Regions from separate parts of the Cupriavidus sp. 01L415 genome, predicted to be linked through region 2. Evidence: predicted binding sites of a transcription regulator. Region 2 holds the regulator's gene; each other region holds the start of a gene.
The links. The regulator LexA, encoded in region 2, represses DNA repair genes until DNA is damaged. The targets are predictions, from matches to a motif close to ACTGTATNNNNATACAGT.

Region 1: the regulator LexA is predicted to act here: its motif matches at 2,104-2,121, upstream of imuA (translesion DNA synthesis-associated protein ImuA).
Region 3: the regulator LexA is predicted to act here: its motif matches at 1,688-1,705, upstream of dinB (DNA polymerase IV).

Annotation. Positions count from the first base shown of each region.
Region 1 is NZ_JBFTSP010000035.1:31,446-35,188, reverse strand. It holds gene AC1DOX_RS27710 (nitrogen fixation protein NifQ) at 50-658, shown strand; gene AC1DOX_RS27705 (hypothetical protein) at 655-1,584, shown strand; gene AC1DOX_RS27700 (hypothetical protein) at 1,592-1,915, opposite strand; gene imuA (translesion DNA synthesis-associated protein ImuA) at 2,201-3,115, shown strand; gene AC1DOX_RS27690 (Y-family DNA polymerase) at 3,024-3,743, shown strand, end outside.
Region 2 is NZ_JBFTSP010000002.1:205,245-208,987, reverse strand. It holds gene rpsR (30S ribosomal protein S18) at 1-223, opposite strand, end outside; gene priB (primosomal replication protein N) at 227-526, opposite strand; gene rpsF (30S ribosomal protein S6) at 616-990, opposite strand; gene AC1DOX_RS06225 (asparaginase) at 1,132-2,133, opposite strand; gene lexA (transcriptional repressor LexA) at 2,350-3,006, shown strand; tRNA gene AC1DOX_RS06215 (tRNA-His) at 3,701-3,743, opposite strand, start outside.
Region 3 is NZ_JBFTSP010000005.1:107,405-111,147, reverse strand. It holds gene AC1DOX_RS11960 (TRAP transporter substrate-binding protein) at 1-575, shown strand, start outside; gene rarD (EamA family transporter RarD) at 685-1,590, shown strand; gene dinB (DNA polymerase IV) at 1,728-2,897, shown strand; gene AC1DOX_RS11945 (MFS transporter) at 3,080-3,743, shown strand, end outside.

The DNA.
Region 1 (3,743 bases), on a different contig from region 2:
TGCGCCGCGTTTTCACAATATCCCCGCCGAGTTCCGAAAGTCCCCGTCGATGAACCGCTCATTGCTGCTGCTCGATGCCTTTGCCGCCCACCCCGGCGATCCCGTGACCCGGGCGCTGGCGGGTGTCCTGGAAACCGCCTGCACCGGACGCCTGCCGCGCTTTGCGCAATGGCTCGGGCTGCCGCCGGTCGAATTCCGCCAGATGCTCGATCACTATTTCCCCGGTGCGGCCCAGGCGGGCTGGGAGCCCGATGTGCCGCCGCAGGACCCCGACGCCTTGCCGTGCGAATTCGCCGATCTGGTCGAGATGCTCGAAGACGGCCGCACGCCGGCCCGGATTGGCCCCGAGGTCCGCTGGGCCGCGCATGCGCTGGCGTCCGGGTGCTTTGGCCACACGCATCTCTGGCAGGATATGGGCCTGTCCGGCCGCCACGATGTCTCCACGTTGCTGGAGCAGGTCTTCCAGCCGGTTTTCGCAGCCAATACCACGGACATGAAATGGAAGAAGTTCTTCTATCACCGCGTCTGCGAGCGACTGGACATCCATCCCTGTCCCGAGCCGTCGTGCGAGGGCTGCGATCACTATGCGGCCTGTCACGGCGCGGAAGCCCCCCTCACGGAAACCCCTGTTGTATCGGTAGCCATCCAGAAGGCATGACGCCGCGCCAACCCCGCTGGCCTTCCGCCTTGCCAGCCATGCTGGCGGCGCTGGTGCTGGCCGCCTGCGCGTCGCAGGGTGTCGAGCGCCGGCCAACGCAGACGCCATTGCCCGCCGAGGCCAACGGCATCTGGTACAGCGCTGCCGTGGATGCGGTGTCTTATACCGACGATGCCGGCAATTGCATCCAGTCCCGCACGAACGATGGCCGCGTGAGCACGGCTGCCACGCTGTCACCCGCGCCAGCGAGCGGCGCCGGGCTGGGGCAGGTCGTGCGGGATGCGGACGGCCGTTTCATCGTGACGCGGTTTGGATTTGGCAAGGATGGCGGCGTCGCCTGGGCCGCGCCGGGGCAGGGCACGGTGGTCGCGGGCGAAGTCAGTGGGCTGGCGCCGGCACGGCGGCGTATCGGCGTGTGGCCGGTATCGTCCAACACCTATGTGGTGAGCTGGTTCGAACGCCGCGAAGACGGCACGCAGGGGCCGGGGCCCGCCGGCGTCAGCCTGCTGACGCTGGACCGGAGCGTATCGCCCGTGCGCGGGACGGAGCGTGAACTGGTGACGGGGCTGGTCAAGCCGGTGGGGGTGGCCGTACGCGGCAACGTGCTCTATATCGGCGACCAGTCGTTGCGCAAGATCTATGTGGCGGACCTGGAGCAGGTCTCGCGCGTGCCGGTCGCGGCATCGACGCTGAAGGTATTGGCCCAGACCGACAGCGACCAGTTTGCGCTGGCGCCGAACGGAGACCTGTTCACCGGCGGCCGGGAGGGCGTGATCCGGCGGATTGCGCCCGACGGTACGGTCAGCGTGGTGGCGGAGGGCTTCCAGTCGATTCGCGGCGTCGCCTTCGATGCCGGACGCCGGCAGTTGTACGCCATCGAACATGGCAAGGGCACGTCCACACTGCGCAGGTTGCCAGTGGACTGAGCGCCGGTCAGGCGCGATCCAGCTCGTCGCTGTGCCACCACGCATCCAGCAGTGGCTGGAAGCGGTCGTCAGGCGCCGGTGGCACGCGGGAGCTCTTGCGCGAGGGCGGCAGTTCGCGGCCGGTGAGCTGGTAGAACACGGCGTTGGGCAGGGTGCCGGGGCCGTAGGGCACATGATCGACGACGCTCATCTGCCGCGCCGCCTTCAATGCACGAGTCGTTTCCTCGGCCGTGAGCCCGCTGGTGTCGGCCAGCGCATCGCGTCGCAGCGGACCCTCGCGCTGCAGACCGGCAATCAGCAGATGCACGCATTCGCGCGTATTCCGTTTCATAGGCGTGCATTTTTCCGCACCTGCCCTCGACTGCACAATCGGACGTGACATTTGTTTGCAATCTGTTGTGGATTTTCATGACAGATGCCCCCCTTTAGTGGGAGGAAGCAAGATGTTCCATCCATCGCGGCTCGCTTTGTGCAATGCCTGTTCCACATCGCGCGTGTCCCTCTTGCGTCGGCGCCAATACTGTATAAACATACAGTATCGAGAAACTTCCAGCGCGCGTGCCGATGGGTTTTTACCTTTCGACACGAGCCTCCCGCATCACCAATGACCGCGCCAATGACTGCGCTATCGCATGCCGCACCGCTCCTGGCGGAGGACCGCGCATCCCCATCGCCACTATCGACCTTGCCGCCCCCGCTCTCCGGACCCGGGCGCCGGGTGGCGGTCAGCGAGCTCGAACACCGCTACCCCGGGCTGTGGCGCGCCGGCCAGCTGGGCCGTGCCGGCCGCCTGCCGGTGTGCCCGACCGGCTATGGCGCGTTGACGGCGGAACTGCCCGGCGGCGGCTGGCCCACTGGCGCGGTGACGGAACTGCTGCTGGCGCAGGATGGCGCGGGGGAGTTACGCCTGCTGATGCCGGCCTTGCGCACCCTGACCGCCGCAGGGCGCCGCGTGGGGCTGGTCAATCCGCCGTACCTGCCCAATGCGGCCGGACTGGCCGATGGCCGGCTGCCCGCGCGTCAGCTCTATTGGGTACGGCCCTCGGCGGAGGCCACGCTGGCCTCCCGGCGTACGGACATGCTGTGGGCGGCCGAGCAGATGCTGCGCAGCCAGGCCTTTGGCGCCGTGCTGGTCTGGCTGGCCGGTGCGCGGCCGGAGGCGCTGCGCCGCCTGCAGGTGTTGGCGCAGGCCGGTGACACGGTCGTCTGGGCGTTGCGTCCGCTGCGCGTGCTGCATGAATCGTCGCCAGCCATGCTGCGCCTGGCGTTGTCACCGCTGCCCGGCAATGTGATGTCGATCGTCTTCCATAAGCGGCGAGGCCCCGTGCGGGACACGCCGCTGCTGTTGCCGCTCGATGGCATGGCGCACGTGCCCGGACGTGCCGCCGCGCCCGCGGGTTCCCCCGTTGTTTCGCCTGCCGTCGCGGCAGGGCCTGATCATGTTCACGACCATGCCGGCGTGGCCCACGTACTGGATCGCGGTGCACCTGCCGCGCCTGTCGCTGGACGCGTTGCAACCGAGCTGGCCTGAGGCCGCCGGCGCCCCCTCCGCGCCTTTCGCGCCCTCTGCCCCCGACACCGGTACGCTGCATCAGGCGCTGCCGGTGGCGGTGGTGGAGCACGAGCGCGTGGTGCTGGCCAACGGTCCGGCCATGGCGCTGGGCGTGCGCTACGGCATGCGGCGCGGCGGCGTGCAGGCGCTCTCCGCGGACGTCGTTCAGCTCGATCGCGACCCCGTGGCGGAGGCCGCATTGATGACGTCGGTGGCGCTGACGTTGCTGCATTTCACGCCGGCCGTGACGATCGACCCCGAGCCGGAGGCCGCCACCGTCATGCTCGACGTGACCGCCAGCCTGCGCCTGTTTGGTGGCCATCGCGCGCTGTGCCGGGCCATCCGCGCCCGCGTGCGCCAGCTGGGTACCTTCGCGCAGATCGGCAGCGGCACCACCGCGCAGGGTGCGGCGTGGCTCGCGCGCCAGCCGCTACGGCGCGGGCCGCGTGGCATCGTGCGGCCCGCGCGCCGGGCGGTGAGCGCCGCGCGCATGACGCGCCTGCTGGACCGGTTGCCGGTGGAATGCCTGCACACGCTGGCCGATCCGGCATGGCTGGAGGGGGTCGGCTGCCGCACGCTGGCGCAGGTGCGCCGCCTGCCGCGCGCG
Region 2 (3,743 bases):
TAGCCGTATCCAGCTGACGCTGATAGTGAGCCTTGGTACCGGTCAGGCGGGCCGGCGTGATCTTGCCGTTGTCGCCGATGAAGTCCTTCAGGGTGTCCAGATCCTTGTAGTCGATCTGTTCCACACCAGCCACGGTGAAGCGGCAGAAGCGCTTGCGCTTGAACAGCGGATTCTGTTGCTGGAAGCGCTTCTTGTTCTTGTTGTCACGTTTGACGAATGCCATGATTCAATCCTTTACGAATGCTTTACATCCAGTGATGTGAAAGACCAGAGTCTTGCTGTTGCGGTGCTTGCGGGCCAGGAATCCTTCGCAGTCGAGCAACGTGCCGAGCGGTAACCGCTCAAGCCGCTGACCGACGGGGCCGATCCCCATGGCCGCAATGGCAAATTCCACCTGCCGGGGCGTTTCCGCCTCCAGCGTCTCGCCGGCATGCTGCAAGATGCAGTTGACGACGGGCACGCCGGCCGGGGTGTAGCGCAGCGCATCGCGTTCGACGAGGGTGGCGGCTAGCCGGAGCTGGTTCACCGCGAATTTCCCTGGATCTCGCTTGCCTGTTCGCTGTCTTGCCTGCCGTGATCAGGGTTACCTGCCACGACCTGCACCGCAGTCCGCACTCAGGCGGCCTGGCCTTCCGTGGTCGTTTGCGCGGCCTTGCGGGCTTCTTCGCGCTGCACTTCCTTCATCATCGGCGAAGGAGCGGTTTCAGCCTTCTTGGTCTGAACGATCAGGTGACGCAGCACGGCATCGTTGAACTTGAAGGCGTGCTCGAGTTCAGCCAGGGTTTCCTTGCCGCATTCGATGTTCAGGCAAACGTAGTGAGCCTTGGCCAGCTTCTGGATCATGTAGGCCATCTGACGGCGGCCCCAGTCTTCCACGCGGTGAACCTGGCCGTTTTGCGACGTGACGAGCTGCTTGTAACGCTCGATCATCGCCGGCACTTGTTCGCTCTGGTCCGGATGGACGATGAATACGATTTCGTAATGACGCATTGACGCTCCTTTTGGGATGAGCCACCCGGGCGTCACAGTCCGGTGTGGCAAGGTTGGATAGCCTGCGAGTATAGCCCGACTATTGACAACCACGCAAGCCAGGCTCTCGGCCTACCCCACTGGCACACCAGCGGGAATCCATCAGTATTGTCTGAAAATCGCCTGCAAGCGGGCGACATCCGTGCCAAGCGACGGCTCGCCGGCCAGCGCCAGCAGCAAAAGCACCCGCGCCTTGAATGGATTGAGGTCCGCGGCAGAGGCAAACAGGCCCGCCTCCAGACGACTTTGCGTAGGAATCGCCACATGACCGGCACCGGTCCGGGAGCTCCTCACAACAGCCACGCCGGCGCTGGCGGCATCCGCTAGCGCCACCGACAGGGTTTCATGGACGGACCCGTTCCCCGCTGCAGCCACCACCAAACCCTTGACGCCCGCCCCCACCATCGCATCGATAGCCACCCTGCCCGGCTGCGCATAACTGGCAATAATCTCAACGAGCGGCCAGCGCGTTGGCACCGCCAACGGCGACGCACCCAGGAACTGCGGTACACGAACGAACCGGACGAAGTCATCCTGCACGAACCCCAGTGGTCCCGCGACAGGCGACACAAAGGCGTTCACGGCCGAAGTATGGGCCTTGGTGACATCGCGCGCCGCATGGATCTCCTGATTGAGCACGACCAGCACGCCTTTTCCGCGCGCACTGGGGCTGGCGGCCACGCGCACCGCATCGAGCAAATTCAAAGGGCCATCGGCGGATAGCGAAGTCGACGGGCGCATGGCAGCGGTCATTACCACTGGCACGGGACATGTCTGCGTCAAATGCAGGAACATGGCCGTTTCCTCCAGCGTATCGGTACCGTGCGTGATGACGATGCCAGCCACATCCGGCTGCGCCGACCAGTGCGTCACGCGCCGGGCAAGCGTCGCCCACAGGCCGAACGACATGTCCTTGCTATCCACCTGCGCCACTTGCTCGGCTTCGATGCGCGCGACATCTGCCAGCGCGGGCACGGCCTGGACCAGCGCGGAGACGGGAACGGTAGCAGCCTGATACTGCGCACTGCTGGCTGGGTTGCCGGAAGAACCGGCGATGGTGCCGCCGGTAGCGAGCACAACAATGCGGGGCGGGGATGCGGACATATATAGAGGGACGTCGGATCGGATCAGTCGATGCGCGCCGATTGTAACTGCCGCGCCGCCTGCGCTGACCCATGACAAACCCGCGGCAAAGACGTGGCGAAACCGCGATGTCGAGTCCCCGCCTCTCAAATTGTGCTTGCACTTCACTCGATACTGTATAAAATCACAGCATACTGTTTAAACATACAGTGCTTCGGCACGAGAGACCGGCGACCCATGGCGACCCTGACACCCCGGCAGCAGCAGATCTTCGACCTGATTCGCAACGCGATCCGAAGCACCGGCTTTCCCCCCACGCGCGCCGAGATCGCCGCCGAATTCGGCTTCTCCTCGCCTAATTCGGCGGAGGAGCATCTGCGTGCGCTGGCACGCAAGGGCGTGATCGAACTCACACCTGGCGCGTCGCGCGGCATCCGTCTCAAGGTAGCCCGTAGCGATTCAGAATTATCGGACCAGTTTTCGCTGCCGATGGCCGGCGTACTGCAATTGACGCTACCGCTGGTGGGCCGTGTTGCTGCCGGCAGCCCGATACTGGCTGCAGAGCATATCGATCGCCAATACCACGTGGACGCGTCCGTGTTTGACGAGCGCCCCGATTACTTGCTGCGCGTGCGCGGCCTGAGCATGCGCGACGCAGGCATCCTGGATGGCGACCTGTTGGCGGTGAAGAAAGCCAGCGAAGCACCGAATGGCAAAATCGTCGTGGCGCGGCTTGGTGACGACGTCACCGTCAAACGCTTGAAAAAACGGGGCGACACCATCGAATTGATCGCCGAGAACCCTGATTTTGCCAACATCGTGGTGCAGGCCGGCCGCGAGGAATTTTCCCTGGAAGGCATTGCCGTGGGGCTGATCCGCTCTTCAGGCTTCTGACTTCCCAGACTCCGGCAGGCGTCCGCCTGTCCTAGTCACCCGCTTTGCTTTGCCAACGCCGCCCCGTTCTTTTCGAACGACGGGCGCGGACCCCTGCTGTCGCAAATCACGAGGTGTTGCCATGCTGCCAGTCAACCACATTGCTTCCCGGCGCCCGGTCAAACCGGTGCCGTTCCGGCAAACCAAGGGCGTTCGCGTCTACCAGGGCGCACAGCGTCGTACGATGGTCGGCAGCATGGCAGCCATCTGCCGAATGCTCGAGCTAGCCGATTCCCCCGCGAAGCTAGCCGTCTGAGCCAGCGCCTACCGCCTCTCGACGGCACTTCAAAAACGCTGCAGTCGTGCACTCTTCACGCCCTTGCAAGAAGCGCAGTTGTGCGCTCATAAGGTGTAAATAGGTACTCTTCAGATCTGGAGGGAGGCTGCTCAAGCTCATTTGCGCGCTATCGAATCACTGGCGCACACGTGCCGCAGCGCAGGACCGGACTTGTTGCCCCGCGAGTGCCGGTTTTTTTTCGCCCAGATGCATGGCCGCGCAACTTTGAATCGGGAGCCAATGCGTTGACCACGTTCGAGATCAGGATCGCCGTGATGCATGCGAGCGCAAGGCATGCGGCGCTATTTGGCCGATGCGCGGAACATGGAGCAGAAAGCAAAACAGCGCATCCGAAGATGCGCTGTTTCAGGAATTTTTTGGGGTGGCTGATGGGACTCGAACCCACGACGACAGGAATCAC
Region 3 (3,743 bases), on a different contig from region 2:
TGCAAGGCCTGAAGTACCGCATTGCCGGGTTTGCCGGCGTGGTGCTGTCGCGCCTGGGCGTGGTGCCGCAACAGATTGCCGGTGGTGACATCTACCCCGCGCTGGAAAAGGGCACGATCGACGCCGCCGAATGGGTGGGCCCGTACGACGACGAAAAGCTCGGCTTCTACAAGGTGGCGCCGTACTACTACTACCCGGGCTGGTGGGAAGGCAGCGCGCAGCTGTCGTTCTACGCCTCCGCACCGGCGTTCGAGAAGCTGCCGGCCCAGTACAAGCGCGCGCTGGAGACCGCCACCATCGAGGCGCACACCAACATGATGGCCAAGTACGACACCGTGAACCCGCAGGCGCTGGCTCGTCTGCTGGAAAACGGCGTGAAGCTGCGTCCGTTCTCGAAGGAGATCATGGAGGCCTGCTTCAAGGCCACGCAGGAAGCGTATGCGGACGAAACCGCCAAGAACCCGTCGTTCAAGAAGATCTACGACGACTGGCGCGTGTTCCGCAACAACGAGGCCGCCTGGTTCAACGTGGCCGAGCAGGCATTCTCGCAGTTCAGCTTCACCCACAAGCTGTAAGCCGAGCGCCCCGCCCCGGGGCGACCTGGCAGGAAAGAGGAAAGCCCGTGCCCCGCGCACGGGCTTTTTTCATCCCCGGTAGAATCCGCCGCACTTACCGGACATTCCCATGCAAATCGGCATCCTCTACGCGCTGCTCGCGTACATCATCTGGGGCTTGCTGCCCCTCTACATCAAGTCCCTGCACGGCGTGGCGCCGATCGAGATCCTGCTGCACCGCATGGTGTGGTCGCTCGTCTTCCTGGGCGCAATCCTGCTGTGGCGGCGCCATTTCGGTTGGTTGCGCGAGGTGGCCGGGAATCCGCGCCTGATCCTGGGGTTTGCCGCCAGCGCGGCGCTGCTCTGCGGCAACTGGTTCCTCTATATCTGGGCGGTTTCCGCCAACCGCGTGGTGGATGCCAGCCTGGGCTACTTCATCAACCCGCTGTTCAGTGTGCTGCTGGGCGTGCTGTTTCTGCATGAGCGGCTTCGCCCCGGCCAATGGCTGTCGATTGCCATCGCCGCGGCAGGTGTGTTGTGGCTGACGGTATCCGCCGGCCAGTTGCCCTGGATCGCGCTGGCGCTGGCGGCCACGTTCGGCGGCTACGGCCTGTTGCGCAAGACCGGCGCGCTGGGTGCCCTCGAGGGGCTGTCGCTGGAAACGCTCCTGTTGTTTCCGATTGCTCTCGTTTCGCTGGGATTTCTGTTTCTGACCGGACAGGACACCACCCGCGCCGCAGCGCCGGGTACGCAATTCCTGCTGCTGATGGCCGGCCCGGTCACGGCCGTGCCGCTGCTGTTCTTTGCCGCCGGCGCGCGACGGATTCCGCTGTCGCTGCTGGGGCTGCTGCAGTACGCCGGCCCCACCCTGCAACTGCTGCTGGGCATCTGGCTCTGGCACGAGCCGTTCCCCGCCCAGAAGCAGCTCGGCTATGCGCTGATCTGGGTATCGCTGGCCATCTATGCGATGGAGGGAATGTGGATCTCGCGGCGCAACCGGCTTTCCGCTATCGATATCAAGAATCAGAGCTCTTGAAAAATAGATCGATCAATCTTTGCGGCTAATGATTGTTGTGGTGCCGTTCTGACGTCTCACCCGGCACTCACTCGGCATACAGAAGCTGACGCACTATACTGTACGTTTATACAGTATCGACGCGCCCCCTTACCTTCATGCCCCCGACCACCCGGCGCATCGCCCATCTCGATATGGACGCCTTCTATGCGTCCGTCGAACTGCTGCGTTATCCCGACTTGCGTGGCCAGGCCGTGGTGATCGGCGGCGGCCGCAACGCCATTCCGGAAACCCTGCCCGACGGCTCGCGCCGCTATGCACGCCTGCGTGACTACGTAGGACGCGGTGTCGTGACCACGTCCACCTACGAGGCCCGGGCGCTGGGCGTGTTCTCGGCGATGGGCATGATGAAAGCCGCCAGGCTCGCGCCGGACGCGGTCCTGCTGCCGACGGACTTCGATGCCTACCGGCGTTATTCCGGGCTGTTCAAGGCGGCCGTGCGTACTTTCACGGCCGAGGTGGAAGACCGCGGCATCGACGAGATCTATATCGACCTGACCGATGTGCCGGGCGAACCCCGCGATGTCGCCGCGCGCATCAAGGCGGCGGTCAGGGAGGCCACCGGGCTGACCTGTTCGATCTGCGTGGCACCCAACAAGCTGCTGGCCAAGATCGGCTCCGAACTCGACAAGCCGGATGGCCTGACTATCCTGACCCCGGCCGACATCCCCACGCGCATCTGGCCGTTGGCGGCGCGCAAGGTCAATGGGATTGGTCCGAAAGCCGCGGAGAAGCTGACGGCCATTGGCATCGACACCGTCGGCGACCTGGCCGAGGCGGATCAGGGCTTGCTGCAGGCGCACTTCGGCCGCAACTACGCAAGCTGGCTGGTGGAGGTGGCGCACGGGCGCGACGACCGCCAGGTGGTGGTGAGCCACGAACCCAAGTCGATGAGCCGCGAAACCACCTTCGAGCGCGACCTGCACCCGCGCGGTGACCGGCCACTGCTGTCGGAATCGTTCACCAAGCTCTGCATGCGCGTGGCGGAGGATCTGCGCCGCAAGGGCTACGTGGGGCGAACGGTGGGGATCAAGCTGCGCTTTGATGATTTCCGTACCGTGACGCGCGACCTGACGATGACCGCGCATACCGCGGACGGCGCGGCAATCCGGCGCGGTGCCACGGAGTGCCTGAAGCGGATTCCGCTGGAGCGCCGGATCCGGCTGCTGGGCGTACGCGTGAGTGCGCTGATGCCGGCCGGCGAACAAGGCGATGATCCTGCCGCGGTGCAGGAGGAATTCCGCTTCGATGACGACCTGGACCCGTAGCCGGCCCAAGACCCTACGCCCGACGCCCCTATCTATCTCCAGGTAGAATCGGCCGCTTGATGGCGCGGCAACCGATCGCGCTCGTCCCCGGCCCCGCACGCTGCATTCCGTCTTTGCCGGCCAGCGGTCCCCCCAAACAAGCATGACGGCCTGCCGGCCCGCAAGTCCGTTCAGGAAGCCTCATGACCCCCGCCACCGCGCAACGTACCGACCAGGACGCCACCGAAGGCACCACCCAGCCCGCCGCATGGATCACGCCGCTGCTGGCCGCCGCCTGCGGCATGATCGTCGCCAACCTCTACTACGCCCAGCCACTGGTGGGCCCGATCGCCCGGGCGCTGCAACTGTCGCCGGAGATCGCCGGGCTGATCGTCACGCTGACCCAGATGGGCTACTGCGCCGGACTGGTGCTGCTGGTGCCGCTGGGCGACATCGTTGAAAACCGCAAGCTGATCCTGACGCTGATTGCCGGCTGCGCCGTGGCGCTGACGGCGGCCGCACTGGCCAGCCACGCAAGCGTGTTCCTGATTGCCGGGTGTGCTATCGGCTTGTGTTCGGTGGCCGTGCAGGTGCTGGTGCCGTTTGCGGCGCACCTGGCGCCCGACCATGCGCGCGGCCGTGCCGTGGGCAATGTCACCAGCGGCTTGCTGATGGGCATCATGCTGGCCCGTCCCGTGTCCAGCCTGGTGTCGGGCCTGTTCGGCTGGCACACGATCTTTGCCGCGTCCGCCGTGGCGATGGTGCTGCTGGGTGTGGTGCTGGCGCGCAAACTGCCGCGCCGCCAGCCGGCGCCCGGCGTCAACTACGTGCAGATGATCGGTTCGATGGGCCATCTGCTGCGCACCC